Regions from separate parts of the Mesorhizobium sp. P2_A8 genome, predicted to be linked through region 1. Evidence: riboswitches for the same ligand, from Rfam matches in the RefSeq annotation. Region 1 holds a riboswitch; the other holds the start of a gene.
What was found. Region 1 has a riboswitch for S-adenosylmethionine ahead of metX (homoserine O-acetyltransferase MetX). Riboswitches for the same ligand answer to the same signal wherever they lie in the genome.
Positions count from the first base shown of each region.

Region 2: another riboswitch for S-adenosylmethionine. It lies ahead of AC1D10_RS14645 (O-succinylhomoserine sulfhydrylase); the one in region 1 lies ahead of metX (homoserine O-acetyltransferase MetX).

Region 1 covers NZ_JBFUDB010000001.1:1,251,913-1,260,247, forward strand. Annotated here, with positions in the region: gene AC1D10_RS06130 (DUF1330 domain-containing protein) at 1-137, shown strand, start outside; gene metW (methionine biosynthesis protein MetW) at 175-789, opposite strand; gene metX (homoserine O-acetyltransferase MetX) at 848-2,017, opposite strand; SAM riboswitch at 2,131-2,208, opposite strand; gene hisC (histidinol-phosphate transaminase) at 2,344-3,453, shown strand; gene AC1D10_RS06150 (prephenate/arogenate dehydrogenase family protein) at 3,460-4,395, shown strand; gene AC1D10_RS06155 (sugar kinase) at 4,410-5,336, opposite strand; gene AC1D10_RS06160 (DUF2125 domain-containing protein) at 5,423-6,421, opposite strand; gene AC1D10_RS06165 (gamma-glutamylcyclotransferase) at 6,554-7,072, shown strand; gene AC1D10_RS06170 (quinone oxidoreductase family protein) at 7,090-8,070, opposite strand; gene AC1D10_RS06175 (GlxA family transcriptional regulator) at 8,225-8,335, shown strand, end outside.
Region 2 covers NZ_JBFUDB010000004.1:453,558-461,892, forward strand. Annotated here, with positions in the region: gene AC1D10_RS14620 (acetylornithine transaminase) at 1-22, shown strand, start outside; gene argF (ornithine carbamoyltransferase) at 40-951, shown strand; gene AC1D10_RS14630 (Hsp33 family molecular chaperone) at 1,045-2,079, shown strand; gene apaG (Co2+/Mg2+ efflux protein ApaG) at 2,123-2,515, opposite strand; gene AC1D10_RS14640 (ceramide glucosyltransferase) at 2,740-3,891, shown strand; gene AC1D10_RS14645 (O-succinylhomoserine sulfhydrylase) at 3,906-5,093, opposite strand; SAM riboswitch at 5,151-5,228, opposite strand; gene AC1D10_RS14650 (2'-deoxycytidine 5'-triphosphate deaminase) at 5,366-6,460, shown strand; gene AC1D10_RS14655 (ABC transporter substrate-binding protein) at 6,562-7,335, shown strand; gene AC1D10_RS14660 (hypothetical protein) at 7,354-7,803, opposite strand; gene araD1 (AraD1 family protein) at 7,832-8,335, opposite strand, start outside.

The DNA of each region.
Region 1 (8,335 bases):
GGCAGCATGCACGCGGTTGGTACAATTCGCCCGCCTACCAGGCGATCCTGACGCTGCGGACTGACAATTCGCAATCGGATGTTGTGTTCGCCGAGGGCGTCGAACATCCGCATAAGGCCACCGATGTCCTGAAGTAGTCTATTGGTGGAACAACTCAACTTCGCGTTTTCGTAACTACCGTCTCAGCAAGAACACCGCCTGTTGGCCGAAGAAGTTCCAAAACCACCACGGCATCGACAGGCCAATCTTCTGTCCATTGGCGTCGAGTGCGGTTGCTTTCTCCACTGTCGCGCCAAGCTCGTCGCACAGGTTGACGAAGTCGCGGATGGTGCAGAAATGGATGTTGGGCGTGTCGTACCAGGAATAGGGCAGGTCCTTGGTCACCGGCATGCGGCCATTGAGGAACAGCGACATGCGCACCCGCCAATGGCCGAAGTTGGGGAAGGACACGATGGCGCGGTTGCCGATCCTAAGCAGTTCGTCGAGAACCAGCTTCGGGTTGCGGGTGGCCTGCAGGGTCTGCGACAGGACGACGAAATCAAAACCCTTGTCAGGATAGAATTCGAGATCCTTGTCGGCATCACCCTGGATGACCGACAGACCGCGCGCCACGCATTCGTTAACGCCACGCTGCGACAGCTCAAGTCCGCGGCCGTCGACCTGCTTGGTGTCCTGCAGCAATTCGAGCAGCGAGCCATCGCCCGAGCCGACATCGAGCACGCGGGATTGCGGCGGGATGAGGTTGGCGACGACCTCGAGGTCGACGCGCTGGTCGCGGTTGACGCTCACGATTTCGCCTCCTGCCTGGTGCATGATCCTGATCCGAAAAGTCTGCAACTTTGCAGGGTCATGCGCTGAGCCCTCTCGCCCGTGCTGCCGAGCCGATGAAGCCATTGATGGCGGCAAACAGTTCAGGCTCGTCGAGCAGGAAGGCATCGTGGCCACGGTCGGTCTCGATCTCGACGAAGGATACCGACGCGCCGGCTGCGTTGAGCGCGTGCACGATCGAGCGGCTCTCTTCGGTCGGAAACAGCCAATCCGAGGTGAAGGACACCAGGCAGAAGCGGGTTTTGGTGCCGGCAAAGGCATCCGCCAGCCGGCCGCCATGGTCGGCGGCGAGATCGAAATAGTCCATCGAGCGCGTCATGTAGAGGTAGGAATTGGCATCGAAACGGTCGACGAAGGTCATGCCCTGGTGGCGCAGATAACTTTCGATCTGGAAGTCGGCGTCGAAACCGAAGGTCAGCGCTTCGCGATCCTGCAGATTGCGGCCGAATTTCCGGTGCAGGGCGGCTTCGGACAGATAGGTGATGTGGGCCGCCATGCGCGCCACCGCCAACCCCTTTTCCGGGCGTTTGCCGTGCTCGAAATATTTGCCACCGTGCCAGTCCGGATCGGCCATCACGGCTTGCCGGCCGACCTCATGGAAGGCGATGTTCTGCGAGGAATGGCGCGCGCCGGTGGCAATCGGCAGTGCCGAGAAGACGCGCTCCGGATAGCTCGACGCCCATTCCAGCACCTGCATGCCGCCCATCGAGCCGCCGAGCACGCAAAACAGTTTTTCAATGCCGAAATGGTCGATCAGCATCTGCTGCGCCCGCACCATGTCGCGGATGGTGATGATCGGCAGGTCGAGCCCATAGGGCTTGCCGGTGGCGGGGTTGGTCGAGGCCGGGCCGGTGGAGCCCAGACAACCGCCGATCACGTTGGAGCAGATGACGAAGAAGCGGTTGGTGTCGATGATCTTGCCGGGGCCGATCAGCACCTCCCACCAGCCCGGCTTGCCGGTCACCGGATTGGTGCTTGCGACGTGCTGGTCGCCGGTCAGCGCATGGCAGACGAGGATGGCGTTGGAGCGGGCGTCGTTCAGCGTGCCGTAGGTCTGGTAAGCGATCTGGAACGGCGACAGCAGGGTGCCGGCATCGAGCTTGAGTGGCTTGTCGGGTCCAAAACGCAAGACCGGGCTCGACGGTTGGTCGGCCTCGTTGTTGGTTTTTCCAGCGCGCAGAGCGGCCATATCATCCATCTCACACTTTGAATCCACGCACCGTGCTTTTCGACGATCGATGCCGATGCGGCGTCCGGCCGGCGCGGACAACAAAAAACCGGCATTGCGGTCGCAAAGCCGGTTACAGGATGCAAACGGCCCTTTAGCAAGTTGTTTAACGTGGCTGCAAGCCGACCGGCCAAATCACCACGGAACTGTCAGCGTTCTTCTAGAACTCGCCCGCCACGCCGTCAATGCCGGCGGCCGGCACAACTGCACCTCTCGACATTGCCGACCATGGCTTGTATTTCCGCTGCGGCTTCCCCGCGGAAGCGTTCTCGACGGATTTTTATGACATGAGCCAGACACCGGACAAGGCACGTCCAACCCCGCGCGCGGGCATCATGGACATCGACGCCTATGTGCCGGGCAAGAGCACGGCGCCCGCCGGCGTCGCCAAAGTCTACAAGCTGTCGTCGAACGAGAATCCGCTCGGTCCGTCGCCGAAGGCGATCGAGGCGGCGCGAGAGATTGCTGGAAAGCTCGACGTCTATCCCGACGGCACCGCCAGGCGGCTGCGTGAAGCGATCGCCGAGGTGCATGGCCTCAACCCGCAGAACATCATCTGCTCCAACGGCTCCGACGAAATTCTCGGCCTGCTGGCGCAGACCTATCTCGCGCCCGGCGACGAGGCGATTTTCACCGAACACGCCTTCATGGTCTACAAGATCTACATCCAGTCAGCCGGCGCCACTCCGGTCGAGGTCAAGGAGACCGACGAGCGCGCCGACATCGATGCGATGCTGGCCGCCGTCACACCGCGTACGAAGATCGTCTTCCTTGCCAATCCCAACAACCCGACCGGCACCTATGTGCCGTTCCAGGAGGTGCGCCGTCTGCATGCCGGCCTGCCCAGGCATGTGCTTCTGGTCCTCGACGCGGCCTACGCCGAATATGTCCGCCGCAACGATTATGAGGCCGGCATCGAACTGGTCGGCGGTGCCGAGAACGTGGTGATGACCCGCACCTTCTCCAAGATCGGTCTGGGCGGGGCGCGGATCGGCTGGATGTACGCGCCGATGCACATCGTCGACGCCATCAACCGCGTGCGTGGCCCTTTCAACGTCAATGCCACGGCGATCGAGGCCGGCATCGCCGCAATCCGTGACCGCGATCACGTCCAACGCAGCGTGATGCATAACGAGACCTGGCTCACCTGGTTGAGCGAGGAATTGAGCAAGCTCGGGCTGCGGGTAACGCCAAGCGTCGGCAATTTCATCCTGATCCATTTTCCCGACGACCAGAAACATTCGGCGGCGGCGGCGGACGACTATCTGACGGCGCGTGGCTATATCTTGCGGCGCGTTTCCGGCTACGGCTTTCCCAACGCGCTACGGATGACCATCGGCACCGAAGAAGCCAATCGTGGCGTTGTCGCCGCTCTCACGACATTCCTGAAAAGCTAGAACACCATGACATCACCGATGTTTGAAAAGATCGCGCTTGTCGGCATCGGCCTGATCGGCTCGTCGCTGGCCCGTGTCATCCGCCGCGAGGGCCTGGCCCGTCACGTCGCCATCTCGACACGCAGTGCCGCGACGCTGGCGCGGGCGGAGGAGCTTGGGCTCGGCGATTCCTACACCGCCGATGCCAAAGAAGCGGTCCGCGATGCCGATCTGGTCATCGTCTCGGTGCCGGTCGGCTCGTCCGGCGCAGTGGCCGAGGAAATCGCGCCGACGCTGAAGAAAGGCGCCATCCTCACCGATGTCGGCTCGACCAAGGCATCGGTCATCGCCCAGATGCAGCCCTATGTGCCTGATGGTGTCCATTTCATACCCGGTCATCCGCTGGCAGGCACGGAAAAGTCTGGTCCCGATGCCGGTTTCGCCGATCTGTTCGACAATCGCTGGTGCATCTTCACCCCGCTGCCCGACACCGACCCGGAGGCGCTGGAACGGCTGTCGGAATTCTGGCGCCGCTGCGGCGCCAACATCGACACGATGGACCCACAGCATCACGACATGACGCTGGCCATCGTCTCGCACCTGCCGCACATCATCGCCTACAACATCGTCGGCACCGCGGACGACCTGCAATCGGTGACCAAGTCCGAAGTGATCAAATATTCGGCCTCGGGTTTTCGCGATTTTACCCGTCTTGCCGCCTCCGACCCGACCATGTGGCGCGACGTGTGCCTGCACAACAAGGACGCGATTCTTGAAATGCTGGCGCGGTTCTCGGAAGACTTGGCCTCGCTCCAGCGCGCGATCCGTTGGGGCGACGGCGAAAAACTCTTCGATCTGTTCACCCGCACCCGTGCGGTTCGCCGCTCGATCATCGAGGCCGGCCAGGACATCGACGTGCCCGATTTTGGCCGTCAGGCGGTCGAGCATCCTGCGAAGAGCTAGCTGCCCGATCCAGGCTAGCCTGCTGGCCAGTGGTTCGCCATCATCGCCAGCGTCTCGGCGCGGTTCGGCGCACCCAACCTGCCGCCGAAGCGCTGGCATTTGAGTGCGGCGGCCGCACTGGCAAAACGCAGCGCCAGCTCGACCGGCATTGCTTCCGCCAGCCCGACGGCAAACGCGCCGTGAAAGACATCGCCGGCCGCCAAGGTGTCGACCGCCTTGATCTTCGGCGCCGCGACATGGCGGGACGATCCCGTCATTCGATCGAACCACCAGGTTCCTGCCGCGCCGCCGGTGACCGCGACAAATGCATCGCTGCGCCGGGCAAGCACCTCGCAGGCTTGGCGCGGATCCAGTTCCGCCCCGCACAGAATGCGCGCCGCCGGCTCAGAGGCGACGACATGGGATGCCAGCGGCAGCAGTTGCTCCAGCACATCCCTCGGCGCGGTATCGGCATCGAGGATCGCCGGCCGGCCAATGGCGCGCGCCGCCTCCAGGGCAAGAGCTGCCGCACTCGGCCAGCGGACATCGACCAGCACGGCATCGAATGCGGTGAGGTCGGCGGCCGGCAGAGCACCGGGATCGGCCTGGGCGAGCCTGTCGTAGAAAGGTACGATGATTCGCTCGCCATGCGCGTCGACCAGGATCGAGGCCAGTGCCGAGCGAGCGCCATTGACGCGGCGGACATAGGCGCAATCGACACCCTCGGCTTCGATGGCGGCAACGAGATGATCGCCGACCGGATCGTCCCCGGCGCTCGCCCACAGCGACACCTTTGCCCCCAGACGATGCGCCGCGCAGGCCGCACTGGTCGCCATGCCCGAGGCGATCTGGACGCCGTCGGAAGCGATGAACTTGCCCTGATGGAGGGGCAGCGTCTCGACCCGCAAGATGGTGTCCAGCGTCAGGGCGCCGACACTCAAGAGCCTCACGGGGTGGTTCATTTCGAGGGACTCATGCGGCGCACTTCAAGTCTCTGCCTGATGCATGTCGTTGTGCCAAAACCGCTGCGTACTCTGGGCGACATGCACTATTCAACCGGCTTGATCTCGCCCAGCGGGATGAAGCCGAGCGAGGCCTTGCCTTTGACCACCTTCAGCGGCATCGACGGTTCGCTGCCGAGCAGCGCCAAGGCACCAAAGCCTTGTTCGATCTGACTTTTCTGCTCGGGGATGGCGGCGCCGAGGATGGCCGCCACGGCTTTCGGATCCTTCAGCCGGATCATCAGGTCGGCGTCGATCAGGCCTTCGGCATCGACCGACAGCGGTCCGGACACAGTGATGCGCGCCGTCCCCGACGACAGGTCGAGGTTGCGGATCTCGATCGCCTGGCCGCGCAGGCTCTTCACTTGCGTGCCGATCAGCGCGACGCCGTTCTTCAGCGTCACGTCGCCGCTGGCGTCGAGCGCCGGCAGCACGCGCCCACCGATCGCTTCGGAATCGATCTCGAGATCGCGGAAGTTGCCGAGATAGTCGATATCCCTACCGTTCGGCTGCAATTGGCCGTCCGCCTTGCCGGCGCTGAACAGTTGGACCGGATCGGTGTCGTCGGCCGGGTCGGTCTGGCCGGACAGACCGTCTGCCTGCAGCGAGATCCGCCGTGGCAGCGGCCATGACAGTTTGACGTTGGCCTGCAGATTGTCCCAGTCGATCCACAGCGGCACCATACCCGGAACGGAGGTCCTCAGCGGACCGCGCAGATCGGCAACCGGCGACAGAGGCTGGGTGATCTGGGCGATGGCATTGAAGCTGCCGGCCGAGGCGGCGATGTTCCTGGCATCGTCCTCATAGGCGAGGTTGTCGCAGGAGATGGCAAAGCTCAGGGGATAGCCGCTGACCTGGAGATTGGCGCAGCCGGCCTCGACGCCATTCTTGTTGAGCGTGGCCACCGCGCGGTCGGCTTCGCTCTTGACCCGTCCGGCCAGGTAGAACCAGCCGCCGCTGTAGATCGCGAACAGCACGACGACGAACGCCACAAGCCACAACAGGCCGCGTCGGCGTTTCGGTTGGTGTTCGTCACTTGACGTCATGCTTTGGCTCTCGTTAACGCATGGATGTTGTAGGCGGACTCTCGATTCCGACAACAATAGGTAGACAGAGGCGGACGGAAAAACACCGGTTCCGGTGCGGTGTTGCCATTCTTTGCAATCAGGCGCGGCGATATGGGCGATTTTTGGGTGTTTGGCTATGGATCGCTGATCTGGCGGCCGGGTTTCGCGCATGTCGAGACACAGCGCGCGCGCCTGCACGGCTACCGGCGCTCGCTGTGCGTCTATTCCTTCGTGCATCGCGGCACGCGCGAACGACCGGGGCTGGTGCTCGGCCTCGACCGTGGCGGCTCCTGCGTCGGCCTGGCGTTCCGCGTGCCCGGCGAATTGCGCGACGAGGTGATCGCCTATCTGCGCGAGCGCGAGCTGGTAACCAACGTCTATCTCGAACGCACGCTCAAGGTTCGCCTCGACGGTGGCGGCACGGTCGAAGCCGTGGCCTACATCGTCGACCGCCAGCACGAGCAATATGCCGGCGCGCTTGACGCGGCGGACGCGGCGGCCGTGGTGCGGGGCGCGGTCGGCCAGTCCGGCAACAACGAGGACTATGTGCTCAGCACGCTGGAGCACCTTGAAGCGCTGGGGATAAGCGACCACTGGCTGGAGGACGTGGCTAAGCGAATCGAGCTCTAAGGAACGACGTGCGGCTGCTACATAGCGAAAATCTGCTTTCCGAGATCGGCGCGGTCCAGGCTGTCGGCGACGGCGAGCTTGAACGAGGCCAGCGGATGAAGCCCGCCGACCGGAACATGGAAATCCGGTCGGCCGAAGACATCGATGATCTTGCGCAGGATCGGGCCGTCGGCTTCGACCGGTGGCGAGAAGAAGTAGCGATAGATATTGGCCCTGATTTCGAGGCCGCTGAGCAGCACGTCGAAATTGTGCAGCTCGTAGCGTTCCGGGCTCATGCCGCCATTGATGACCATCTGGCCGCCGAGCGCGAGGCTGCGGATCAGTTCGCCGCTGACAGGCCCGCCGACATTGTCGACGATACCGCTCAGTCGCGCGCCTCCGGTCATATCCAGAACCGTTTCCCGGACTCCGGCCTTGAGGTTCGATAGATCGAGGATGGCGGCTGCGCCGAGCGTTCTCAGGTCCAGCCCGTCATGGGTGCGCCGCACCACCGACAGAACATTGATGCCGCGCCGTTGGGCAAATTGCATGACCATTGTGGATACCGACGAATAGCCCGCCGTAACGGCCAGCCACTGGCCCGGCTGGACGCGGGAATCTTCCAGCAGGTCCCACGCCGTAATCGGGTTGACCATCTGTCCGGCGCGTTCAAGCGGATAGTCCGCCGGCAACGGGATCAGCCATTCGGCCGGTACGGCGGCATATTCGGCCCAGCTGTTGTAGTAGCTGAACGCAACCAGTGTGCCGGGTTGCAGGGCGACGTTGGCGCCCACCCGCTCGACGATGCCGGCGCCATGGTTTCCCGCGACCTGGCGTGGAAAGAGCGGCTTCTTCGGTTCGGGGTAGAGGTTTTCGATGAACAGGAAATCGCCCGGGTTGATCGATGCCGACACCATCCTGACCAGCACCTCATTGTCGCCGATCTGCGGGACGGGAATGTCGTCGAGATAGAGCACATCCCGCGGCGAGCCGATTCCATCGAACACGATTGCCTTCATTTCAGCCTCCAATGGCAAGCTCCGGCGCGACAGCCGCGCCGACGATGCCGGGAAGCTAGGACGGCAGCCAAAAAATCCGAATTGGCAGATTTGACAATCTATGTGCTAAAACTGCCAAACTTGCCGTACTGCAGAATCTGTCGAAAGAGATGCGATGAGCCCTGTCCACGTGGTGATCTGGTTGCCGTCGACCTTCTATTCGGCGGTCGCCGCGACCCTTGTCGAGATGTTCGACATGGTGAACACCATCCGCGGCGAGCAAATG
Region 2 (8,335 bases), on a different contig from region 1:
CGCCTCCGCCGCCGCGAAGTAATCCCGGAACCATTGCTGATGTCAGTTCGCCACTTCACCGATCTTTCCGCCGTTTCCGAAGGCGATCTGCGCTTCATGCTTGACGATGCGGTGGTGCGAAAGGCTCGCCTCAAGGCCGGCGAGCGGACCAGGCCGCTCGACGGCAAGGTGCTGGCGATGATCTTCGACAAGCCGTCGACGCGCACGCGCGTGTCCTTCGACGTCGGCATGCGTCAGCTTGGTGGCGAGACCATCATGCTGACCGGGACCGAAATGCAGCTCGGCCGCTCCGAGACCATTGCCGACACCGCCAAGGTGCTGTCGCGCTATGTTGACGCGATCATGATCCGCACCACCTCGCATGGGCGGCTGCTGGAGCTGACCGAGAACGCCACCGTTCCGGTCATCAACGGCCTGACCGACGACACCCATCCCTGCCAGCTGATGGCCGATATCATGACCTTCGAGGAGCATCGCGGTCCGGTCGCCGGCAAGACCATCGCCTGGACCGGCGACGGCAACAATGTGCTGCATTCGCTGCTCGAGGCCTCGGCGCGGTTCCGCTTCAACCTCAACGTCGCCGTGCCCGAAGGCAGCGAGCCGGCGCAGAAGCATATTGACTGGTCGCAAGCGCATGGCGGCAAGCTGCACTTCACCCGCTCGCCCGAGGAAGCCGTCGATCAGGCCGACTGCATTGTGACCGATTGCTGGGTGTCGATGGGCCAGGAGCATCGCGCCCGTGGCCACAACGTGTTCTCGCCCTACCAGGTCAACGCCAAGCTGATGGCCAAGGCCAAGCCGGACGCACTGTTCATGCACTGCCTGCCGGCGCATCGCGGCGAGGAAGTGACCGACGAGGTCATTGACGGGCCGCATTCGGTGGTCTTCGACGAGGCCGAGAACCGGCTCCATGCGCAGAAGGCGGTTCTGGCGTGGTGCCTCGGCGCTTGATCCGGGCCGACTTGATCCGGGACCGCGTGATGCCTATCTGCGGGCCATCACGCAAAAACAGCGCGTTTCGACGCATGCGCCCCGGAGGGCGGCATGGCCGCGCCCCGGAGCTTTGTCATGTTGGAAACCTATCAAGTGACTGAACATCACCCCAAACTCGGCGAATTCGGCTACGCCGGTGACGATCACGTCGTGCCTTTCGAGGTCGGTCCGCTCGATGTGCGCGGCCGCACAGTTCAGCTCGGGCCGATGCTCGATGCAATCCTGACCCGCCACGACTATCCCGAGCCGGTCGCCCGCCTGCTGGCGGAAGCTTGTGTGTTGACGGTCCTGCTTGGCACCTCGCTCAAATTCGAGGGCAAGTTCATCTTGCAGACCCGCACCGACGGGCCGGTCGACATGCTGGTCGCGGATTTTTCCACGCCCTCGGCGCTGCGCGCCTATGCACGCTTCGATGCGGACCGGCTGGAGGCGCTGGTCGCGGCGGGCGAGACGTCCCAGCAGACCCTGCTCGGCAGCGGCGTGCTGGCTCTGACCATCGACCAGGGCGCTCACACGCAGCGCTATCAGGGCATCGTCCAGCTCGACGGCGAAACGCTGGAGGATGCGGCACGCACCTATTTCCGTCAGTCGGAGCAGATCCCGACCGATCTCAGGCTCTCGGTGGCCAAGCTGTTGACGCCAGGCGTCGGCGGCGCCCGTGAGCAATGGCGCGCCGGCGGCATCCTGGCGCAGTTCCTGCCGCAGTCGCCCGAGCGCATGCGCGTTCCGGACCTGCCGGGCGGCGATGGCGATCCACGCGAGGAGATCCACGATCCGGCCGACAATTCCTGGCAGGAGCTGTTGGCATTGCTCGGCACCATAGAGCCGACCGAACTGATCGACCCGACGATCGGCGCCGAACGGCTGCTCTACAGGCTGTTCCACGAACATGGCGTGCGCGTCTTCGGCGGCGTTCCGGTCGCCGACCAGTGCTCATGCTCGCGCGACAAGATCCGCGGCATCCTCGAGGGCTTCTCGGCGCAGGAGATCAAGGACAGCACCGAAGACGGCGGCATCCATGTCGCCTGCGAATTCTGCTCGAAGCAATATGACTTCGATCCAGCGGAATTTACGGCGGCCCAGTAGAGAATAACACGCCTCACCGGCTGCTTCGTGGCCGGTGAGCGAACTAATTCACCGTCCGCCGCGTCCCCGGCAGATCAAGCGAAAAGGCGGGGATGGCGATGTCGAACGTCTCGCCCCGCTTGTTGCGCATGGTGTAGTGCCCGACCATGATGCCGGACGGTGTCGAGAGCGGGCAACCGGACGTGTATTGATAGCTGTCGCCGGGATTGAGTTCGGGCTGGTCGCCGACCACGCCCGGCCCGCGCACTTCCTCGACCCGGCCGGTGCCGTCGGTGATGTGCCAATAGCGAGACAACAGCTGCACGAAATCGTCCGACTGGTTGTCGATCGTTATCTGATAGCCCCAGACATAGCGGTTCTCGGACGGATCCGAGCGGTCCTCCAGATAGAACGGCCTGACCTGCACTTCGATGTTGCGCGTCACGGCGCGGTACATAAGCGGCTCCAAAAACAATCCAAGTCGAACTGTCCTCGCTCCGGGCGAGCAGGTCAACATGCGCGTCCTGTCGCGCCCGGCCTGAAAGGCAGGTGCCGACAAAGAATGTCATTTAGGTGACACATGACAATGGTGGTGTGCACGAAGCGGGCGACTCGGCGCTCTGTCGAACGGTTGAAAACGGCCATCACGCGGGCCGTCTTTTCTGGAGTGACCAGATCTCGATGGAACTCACGCTCATAACCGCCTCGCTGTCGATCGCCCTCATTCTCTCAAACCTCGCCAGCATCCTGCTCGCCGCTTCGCGTCTGAAGCGCCGCCGCACCATCGCGCCGCCGGCCGGCAAGCCACGGCCAGTGTCGATCGTCGTGCCGTCGCGCGGCGTCGAGCCGTTCACGCAGGAGACGCTGGAGCGTGCCTTCTCGCTCGACTGGCCGCGCTACGAGCTGATCTTCTGCGTCGCCCATGCCGATGATCCGGTGGTCAGGCTGATCCGCGCCGCCATCGCCCGTTTCCCCAGGGTGCCGGCCCGGCTGTTGATCGGCGACGACCGTATCAGCGCCAATCCGAAGCTCAACAATTGCGTCAAGGGCTGGGAGGCGGCGCGCCACGATTGGGTTGTCTTGGCCGATTCCAACGTGTTGATGCCGAAAGACTATATTCAGCACCTGATGGCGGCGTGGCGGCCAAATACCGGCCTTGTCTGCTCGACGCCGATCGGCTCGCGGCCGGCCGGGTTCTGGGCCGAAGTCGAATGCGCCTTCCTCAACACGTTGCAGGCGCGCTGGCAATATGCCGGCGATGCGCTTGGCCTCGGCTTTGCCCAGGGCAAGAGCATGTTGTGGAACAAGCCGATGCTCGACGCCAGCGGCGGCATCCGTGCGCTGGCCGCCGAGATTGCCGAGGACGCCGCCGCGACCAAGCTGGTCAATGGCCTTGGCCTGCGCGTCAATCTCGTCGCCGCGCCCTTCGAGCAACCGCTCGGCCGGCGCACGTTTGGCGAGATCTGGTCGCGTCAGGCCCGTTGGGCGCGGCTGCGCCGCGTCACCTTCCCGCTGTTCTTCGCACCCGAAATCCTGACTGGCGCTGTGGTGCCGCTGGTGCTTGCGCTGGTTGCGGCGGCAGCCGCCGGTGTCAGCCTCTGGGCAACCGCCATTGCCGTGCTGGCGGCCTTCTACCTTCCGGAGAGCGTCCTTGCCAGGTCCAAGGGCTGGTACCTGTCGCCGCGCATGGTCGCGGCGATCATGGTGCGCGACATGATCCTGCCTGCGATGTGGGCGCGCGGCTGGCTCGGCGGCGCCGTCGACTGGCGCGGCAACGCGATGACCATCAGCACCAAGGCGGCCGAACTGGAAGAGACGCCGTCGGGCGCCTGAAAGCCAAAGGCCGCCTATTTGGCCTTCAGCGCCTGCTCGATGTCTTCCAGAAGATCGTCGGCATCCTCCAGGCCGACCGACAGTCTGAGCGTGCCCGGCCCGATGCCGAGCTCGGCGCGGGCCTCGTCGCTCAGATTCTTGTGCGTCGTCGTTGCCGGATGGGTGATCAGGCTCTTGGCGTCACCGAGATTGTTGGAGATCAGCACGATGTCGAGGGCGTTCTGCAAGGCGAAGGCCGCCTGCTTGCCGCCCTTGACGTCCAGGCAGATCAGCGTCGAGCCGCCCGACATCTGCTTCTTGACGATGGCCGCCTGCGGGTGGTCGGCGCGGCCGGGATAGATGACGCGGGCGATTTCGGGCCGCTCGGCCAGGAAATCCGCGATCTTGCCGGCGCTTTCCGTCTGCTGGCGCACGCGCAGCGGCAGTGTCTCCAGGCCCTTTAGCAGTGTCCAGGCATTGAACGGTGACAGGCTGGGGCCGGTGTGGCGGAAATAGTCGTGCAGGTTCTCGTCGATCCATTTCTTGTCCGACAGGATGACACCGCCGAGACAGCGGCCCTGGCCGTCAATGTGCTTGGTCGCCGAATAGACGACGATGTGCGCGCCGAGCTGCAGCGGTTTCTGTTGCAGGGGCGTGGCAAAGACATTGTCGACGATCAGCCGCGCGCCGATCGAATTGGCAAGCGAGGCAACCGCAGCGATGTCGACCACTTCCAGCGTCGGGTTGGTCGGGCTTTCCAGGAAGAACAGCTTGGTGTTCGGCTTGACCGCCTTTTCCCAGTTGGCGATGTCGGTGCCGTCGACCAGCGTCGCCTCGATGCCGTATCTCGGCGCCAGCGTCTCGACCACCCAGCGGCAGGAGCCGAACAGCGCGCGCGCCGCCACGATATGGTCGCCGGCCTTGGCGCTGCACAGGAGGGCTGCGGTCACCGCCGCCATGCCGGACGCCGTGGCGCGCGCGTCCTCGGCGCCTTCGAGCGCGCACATGCGCTTTTCGAACATGTCGACGGTCGGATTGGCATAGCGCGAATAGATGAAGCCCGGCTCCTCGCCCTTGAAGCGGGCTTCCGCCGCCTGCGCCGTTTCGTAGACATAGCCCTGGGTCAGGTACATCGCCTCGGAGGTTTCGCCGAAACCGGAACGCAGGGTTCCGCTATGGACGAGTGCTGTTTGAGGCTTCCAGTTGCGCTTCTTGGTGCTCATCGCTTTTGTTCCAGACACAAAAAAACCGGCCGCGAAAGTCGCAACCGGTCCATACGGCCTTGCGGCCCGACGGTCCTTTAGCGACTTGTTTAACGTGGCTGCAAGCCGACCGGCCAAATCACCACGGGATAACGACCCTTTAAACCCGCGCCACGCTTGCGTCAATTGCCGGCTTGATTAAGAGGTTTGTACCAAGCAGGTTCCGCAAAAGTGTTCCACGGTTTTGCGGCAGGAACCTGCGATCAGAAAACGTCTGGCCTAGGAGTGGAGCCTTGCGGCAGACAGGCATTCTTCCCGATCAGGACATTTCGGCGCTGTTCCAGTCCGGCGCGCTGAAGTCGGCCCGCGCGCTCGATATCGACCAGATCCAGCCAGCGAGCCTGGATCTGCGGCTCGGCGACAAGGCCTGGCGGGTGCGGGCCTCGTTCCTGCCGGGTCCCAACCACAAGGTTTCGGAAAAGCTCGACCGGCTGCAGCTGCACGAGATCAATCTTGCCGAGGGCGCGGTGCTGGAGACCGGCTGCGTTTATATCGTCCCCTTGCTTGAAAGCCTGGCATTGCCGGCGGACATTTCGGCCTCGGCCAATCCGAAGAGTTCGACCGGGCGACTCGACATCTTCACCCGCGTCATGACCGACCGTGGCCACGAGTTCGACAAGATCGCCGCCGGCTATCACGGACCGCTCTATCTCGAGGTCAGCCCGCGCACCTTTCCGATCGTCGCGCGCACCGGTTCGCGACTGTCGCAGATACGCTTCCGCACCGGCAATGCGCTGCTGTCGGAAGCCGAGCTGCATGACCTGCATCGCGCCGAGATGCTGGTTGCCACCGAGCCGCCGAACATTTCCGGTGGCGGCATTGCGCTGTCGATCGACCTCAACGGCGATCAAAACGGGCTGGTCGGCTATCGCGGCAAGCATCACACCGGACTTGTCGACGTCGACAAGCGCGCCGCGCAAGAGGTCGTCGATTTCTGGGAGCCGATCCACAAGAGCGGCGCCGGCGAACTGGTGCTCGATCCCGATGAATTCTACATCCTCGTCAGCCAGGAAGCAGTGCATGTGCCGCCGCTCTACGCCGCCGAGATGACGCCGTTCGATCCGCTCGTCGGCGAATTCCGCGTCCACTATGCCGGCTTCTTCGATCCGGGTTTTGGCCACTCTGCGTCCGGTGGTAGCGGCAGCCGGGCGGTGCTCGAAGTGCGCAGCCACGAAGTGCCGTTCATCCTCGACCATGGCCAGATCGTCGGCCGGCTGGTCTACGAGCACATGCTGAAGCGGCCGCAGGCGCTCTATGGCACCGATCTCGGCTCCAACTACCAGGCGCAGGGGCTGAAACTGTCCAAGCATTTCCGCCCCGCGCGCTGACCTCCCATTGCCGTCAGGCAATATGCTTGCCTGCGCCGGCTCGCCATGCTTGGCTGCACTGCTGGCCGTCAAGCTGGCGGCGTTCAAGGGGAACCAAGAAAATGCAGATTTCCAGATGGATCATATCGGCAGCTGGTGCTGCCATGCTGGTTATGGCCGCCGGCTCTCTGTCGGCGCAGGCAGCGGAGAAACTGAAGATCGGCACCGAGGGTGCCTATCCGCCATTCAACACCATCACCTCGGACGGCAAGGTCGTCGGCTTCGACATCGACATCGCCAATGCGCTGTGCGCGCAGATGAAGGTCGAGTGTGAAATCGTCACCCAGGACTGGGACGGCATCATTCCCGCCCTGCAAGCCAAGAAATTCGATGCCATCATCGCCTCGATGAGCATCACCGAGGAGCGCAAGAAGCAGGTCTCCTTTACCAACAAATACTATACGACGCCGCTGGCGCTGGTGGCACCGAAGGACACCGATCTCACCTCGACCGAACCGGCGGCACTTGCCGGCAAGACGGTCGGCGCCCAGGCTTCGACCACGCAGGCCGACTATGCCCAGAATGTCTATGGCAAGGCGGGTGCGGAGGCGAAACTCTACCCGACCCAGGAAGAGGCGATCACCGACCTGACGAACGGCCGCCTTGATGCCGTGCTGTCTGACAAGTTCGTGCTGGTGGACTGGCTGAAGAAGGCAAGCGACGGCTGCTGTAAGCTGGTCGGTGACGTCAAGGGCACCGAGACGCAAGCCGGCATCGCCGTTCGCCTGGAAGACACGGCGCTGCGCGACAAGCTCAACGCGGCGATAGACGCCATCGTCGCCGACGGCACCTACAAGAAGATCCAGGCCAAGTATTTCGACTTCGATATCTATTGAGGCTGTCGCAAGCCCTGGTCAGCCGCGAAAGAGATACTCTTTCGCGGCGCCGAGGCAGGCATGGAAATGGCCGATAAAGAGCAGTTCTCGCACGGCCAATCGCTTCCTGCCCCAGAACGCGGTGGTCCGCTTCTCCTCGTCAAGCGAGGCGCTTGATCCCGCCCCCAAGGGAAACAGCTGCTTGTCCAGGCAACCCAGGACATGCGACCTGGCTGAATCGATGCCGCAGGCTTTGGCATTGTCGTTCAATCTGTCGCTGCGAAGTGCGGAGGTCATCCGATCCGCATTGCGCATTAGGAAGCCGACCTGCGCTCTTGAATATCCCGTGGCCAGAAGCCGGTTCATCATCGCCGTACGAGCTTCGCGATACGATTTTGCGCTGCATTGTCCCGCACTGTAGGCCGCTGATGGATGAGCGAGGACGATTGCCAGGCCTACGGATGCAATACCAAGTCGCATGCTGCCCATCGGCCGATCTTTCTGGCGCGCCCGGTCTTCAAAGCGCCTTCACCGCCACCTTCACCGGCTGCTCGATCTCGAGCGGGTTGCGCAGCGGCAGGCCAAAATCCTTGGCCCCGATCTCGAACACGTCGCCGGCCTCGGTGTTGATGCCGTCGGCAAAGGACAGCGTCGCCGTGCCGAACATGTGCACATGCACGTCGCCCGGCTGGCGGAAGGCCGCATATTTGAAATGGTGGTGTTCGAGATTGGCGATGGTGTGCGACATGTTTGCTTCGCCAGACAGGAACGGCTTTTCCCACAGCACCTCGTTGTCGCGATAGATGCGCGAGGTGCCCCTGATGTCGGCAGGCAGGTCGCCGATCAGGATCTCCGGGCCGAACGAGGCGTTGCGCAGCTTGGAGTGGGCAAGGAACAGATAGTTCACCCGCTCGGTGACGTGGTCGGAAAACTCGTTTGACAGCGTGAAGCCGACGCGGAATGGCGCGCCGTCGTCCCCGATGACATAGATACCGGCCACTTCAGGCTCTTCGCCGGCGTC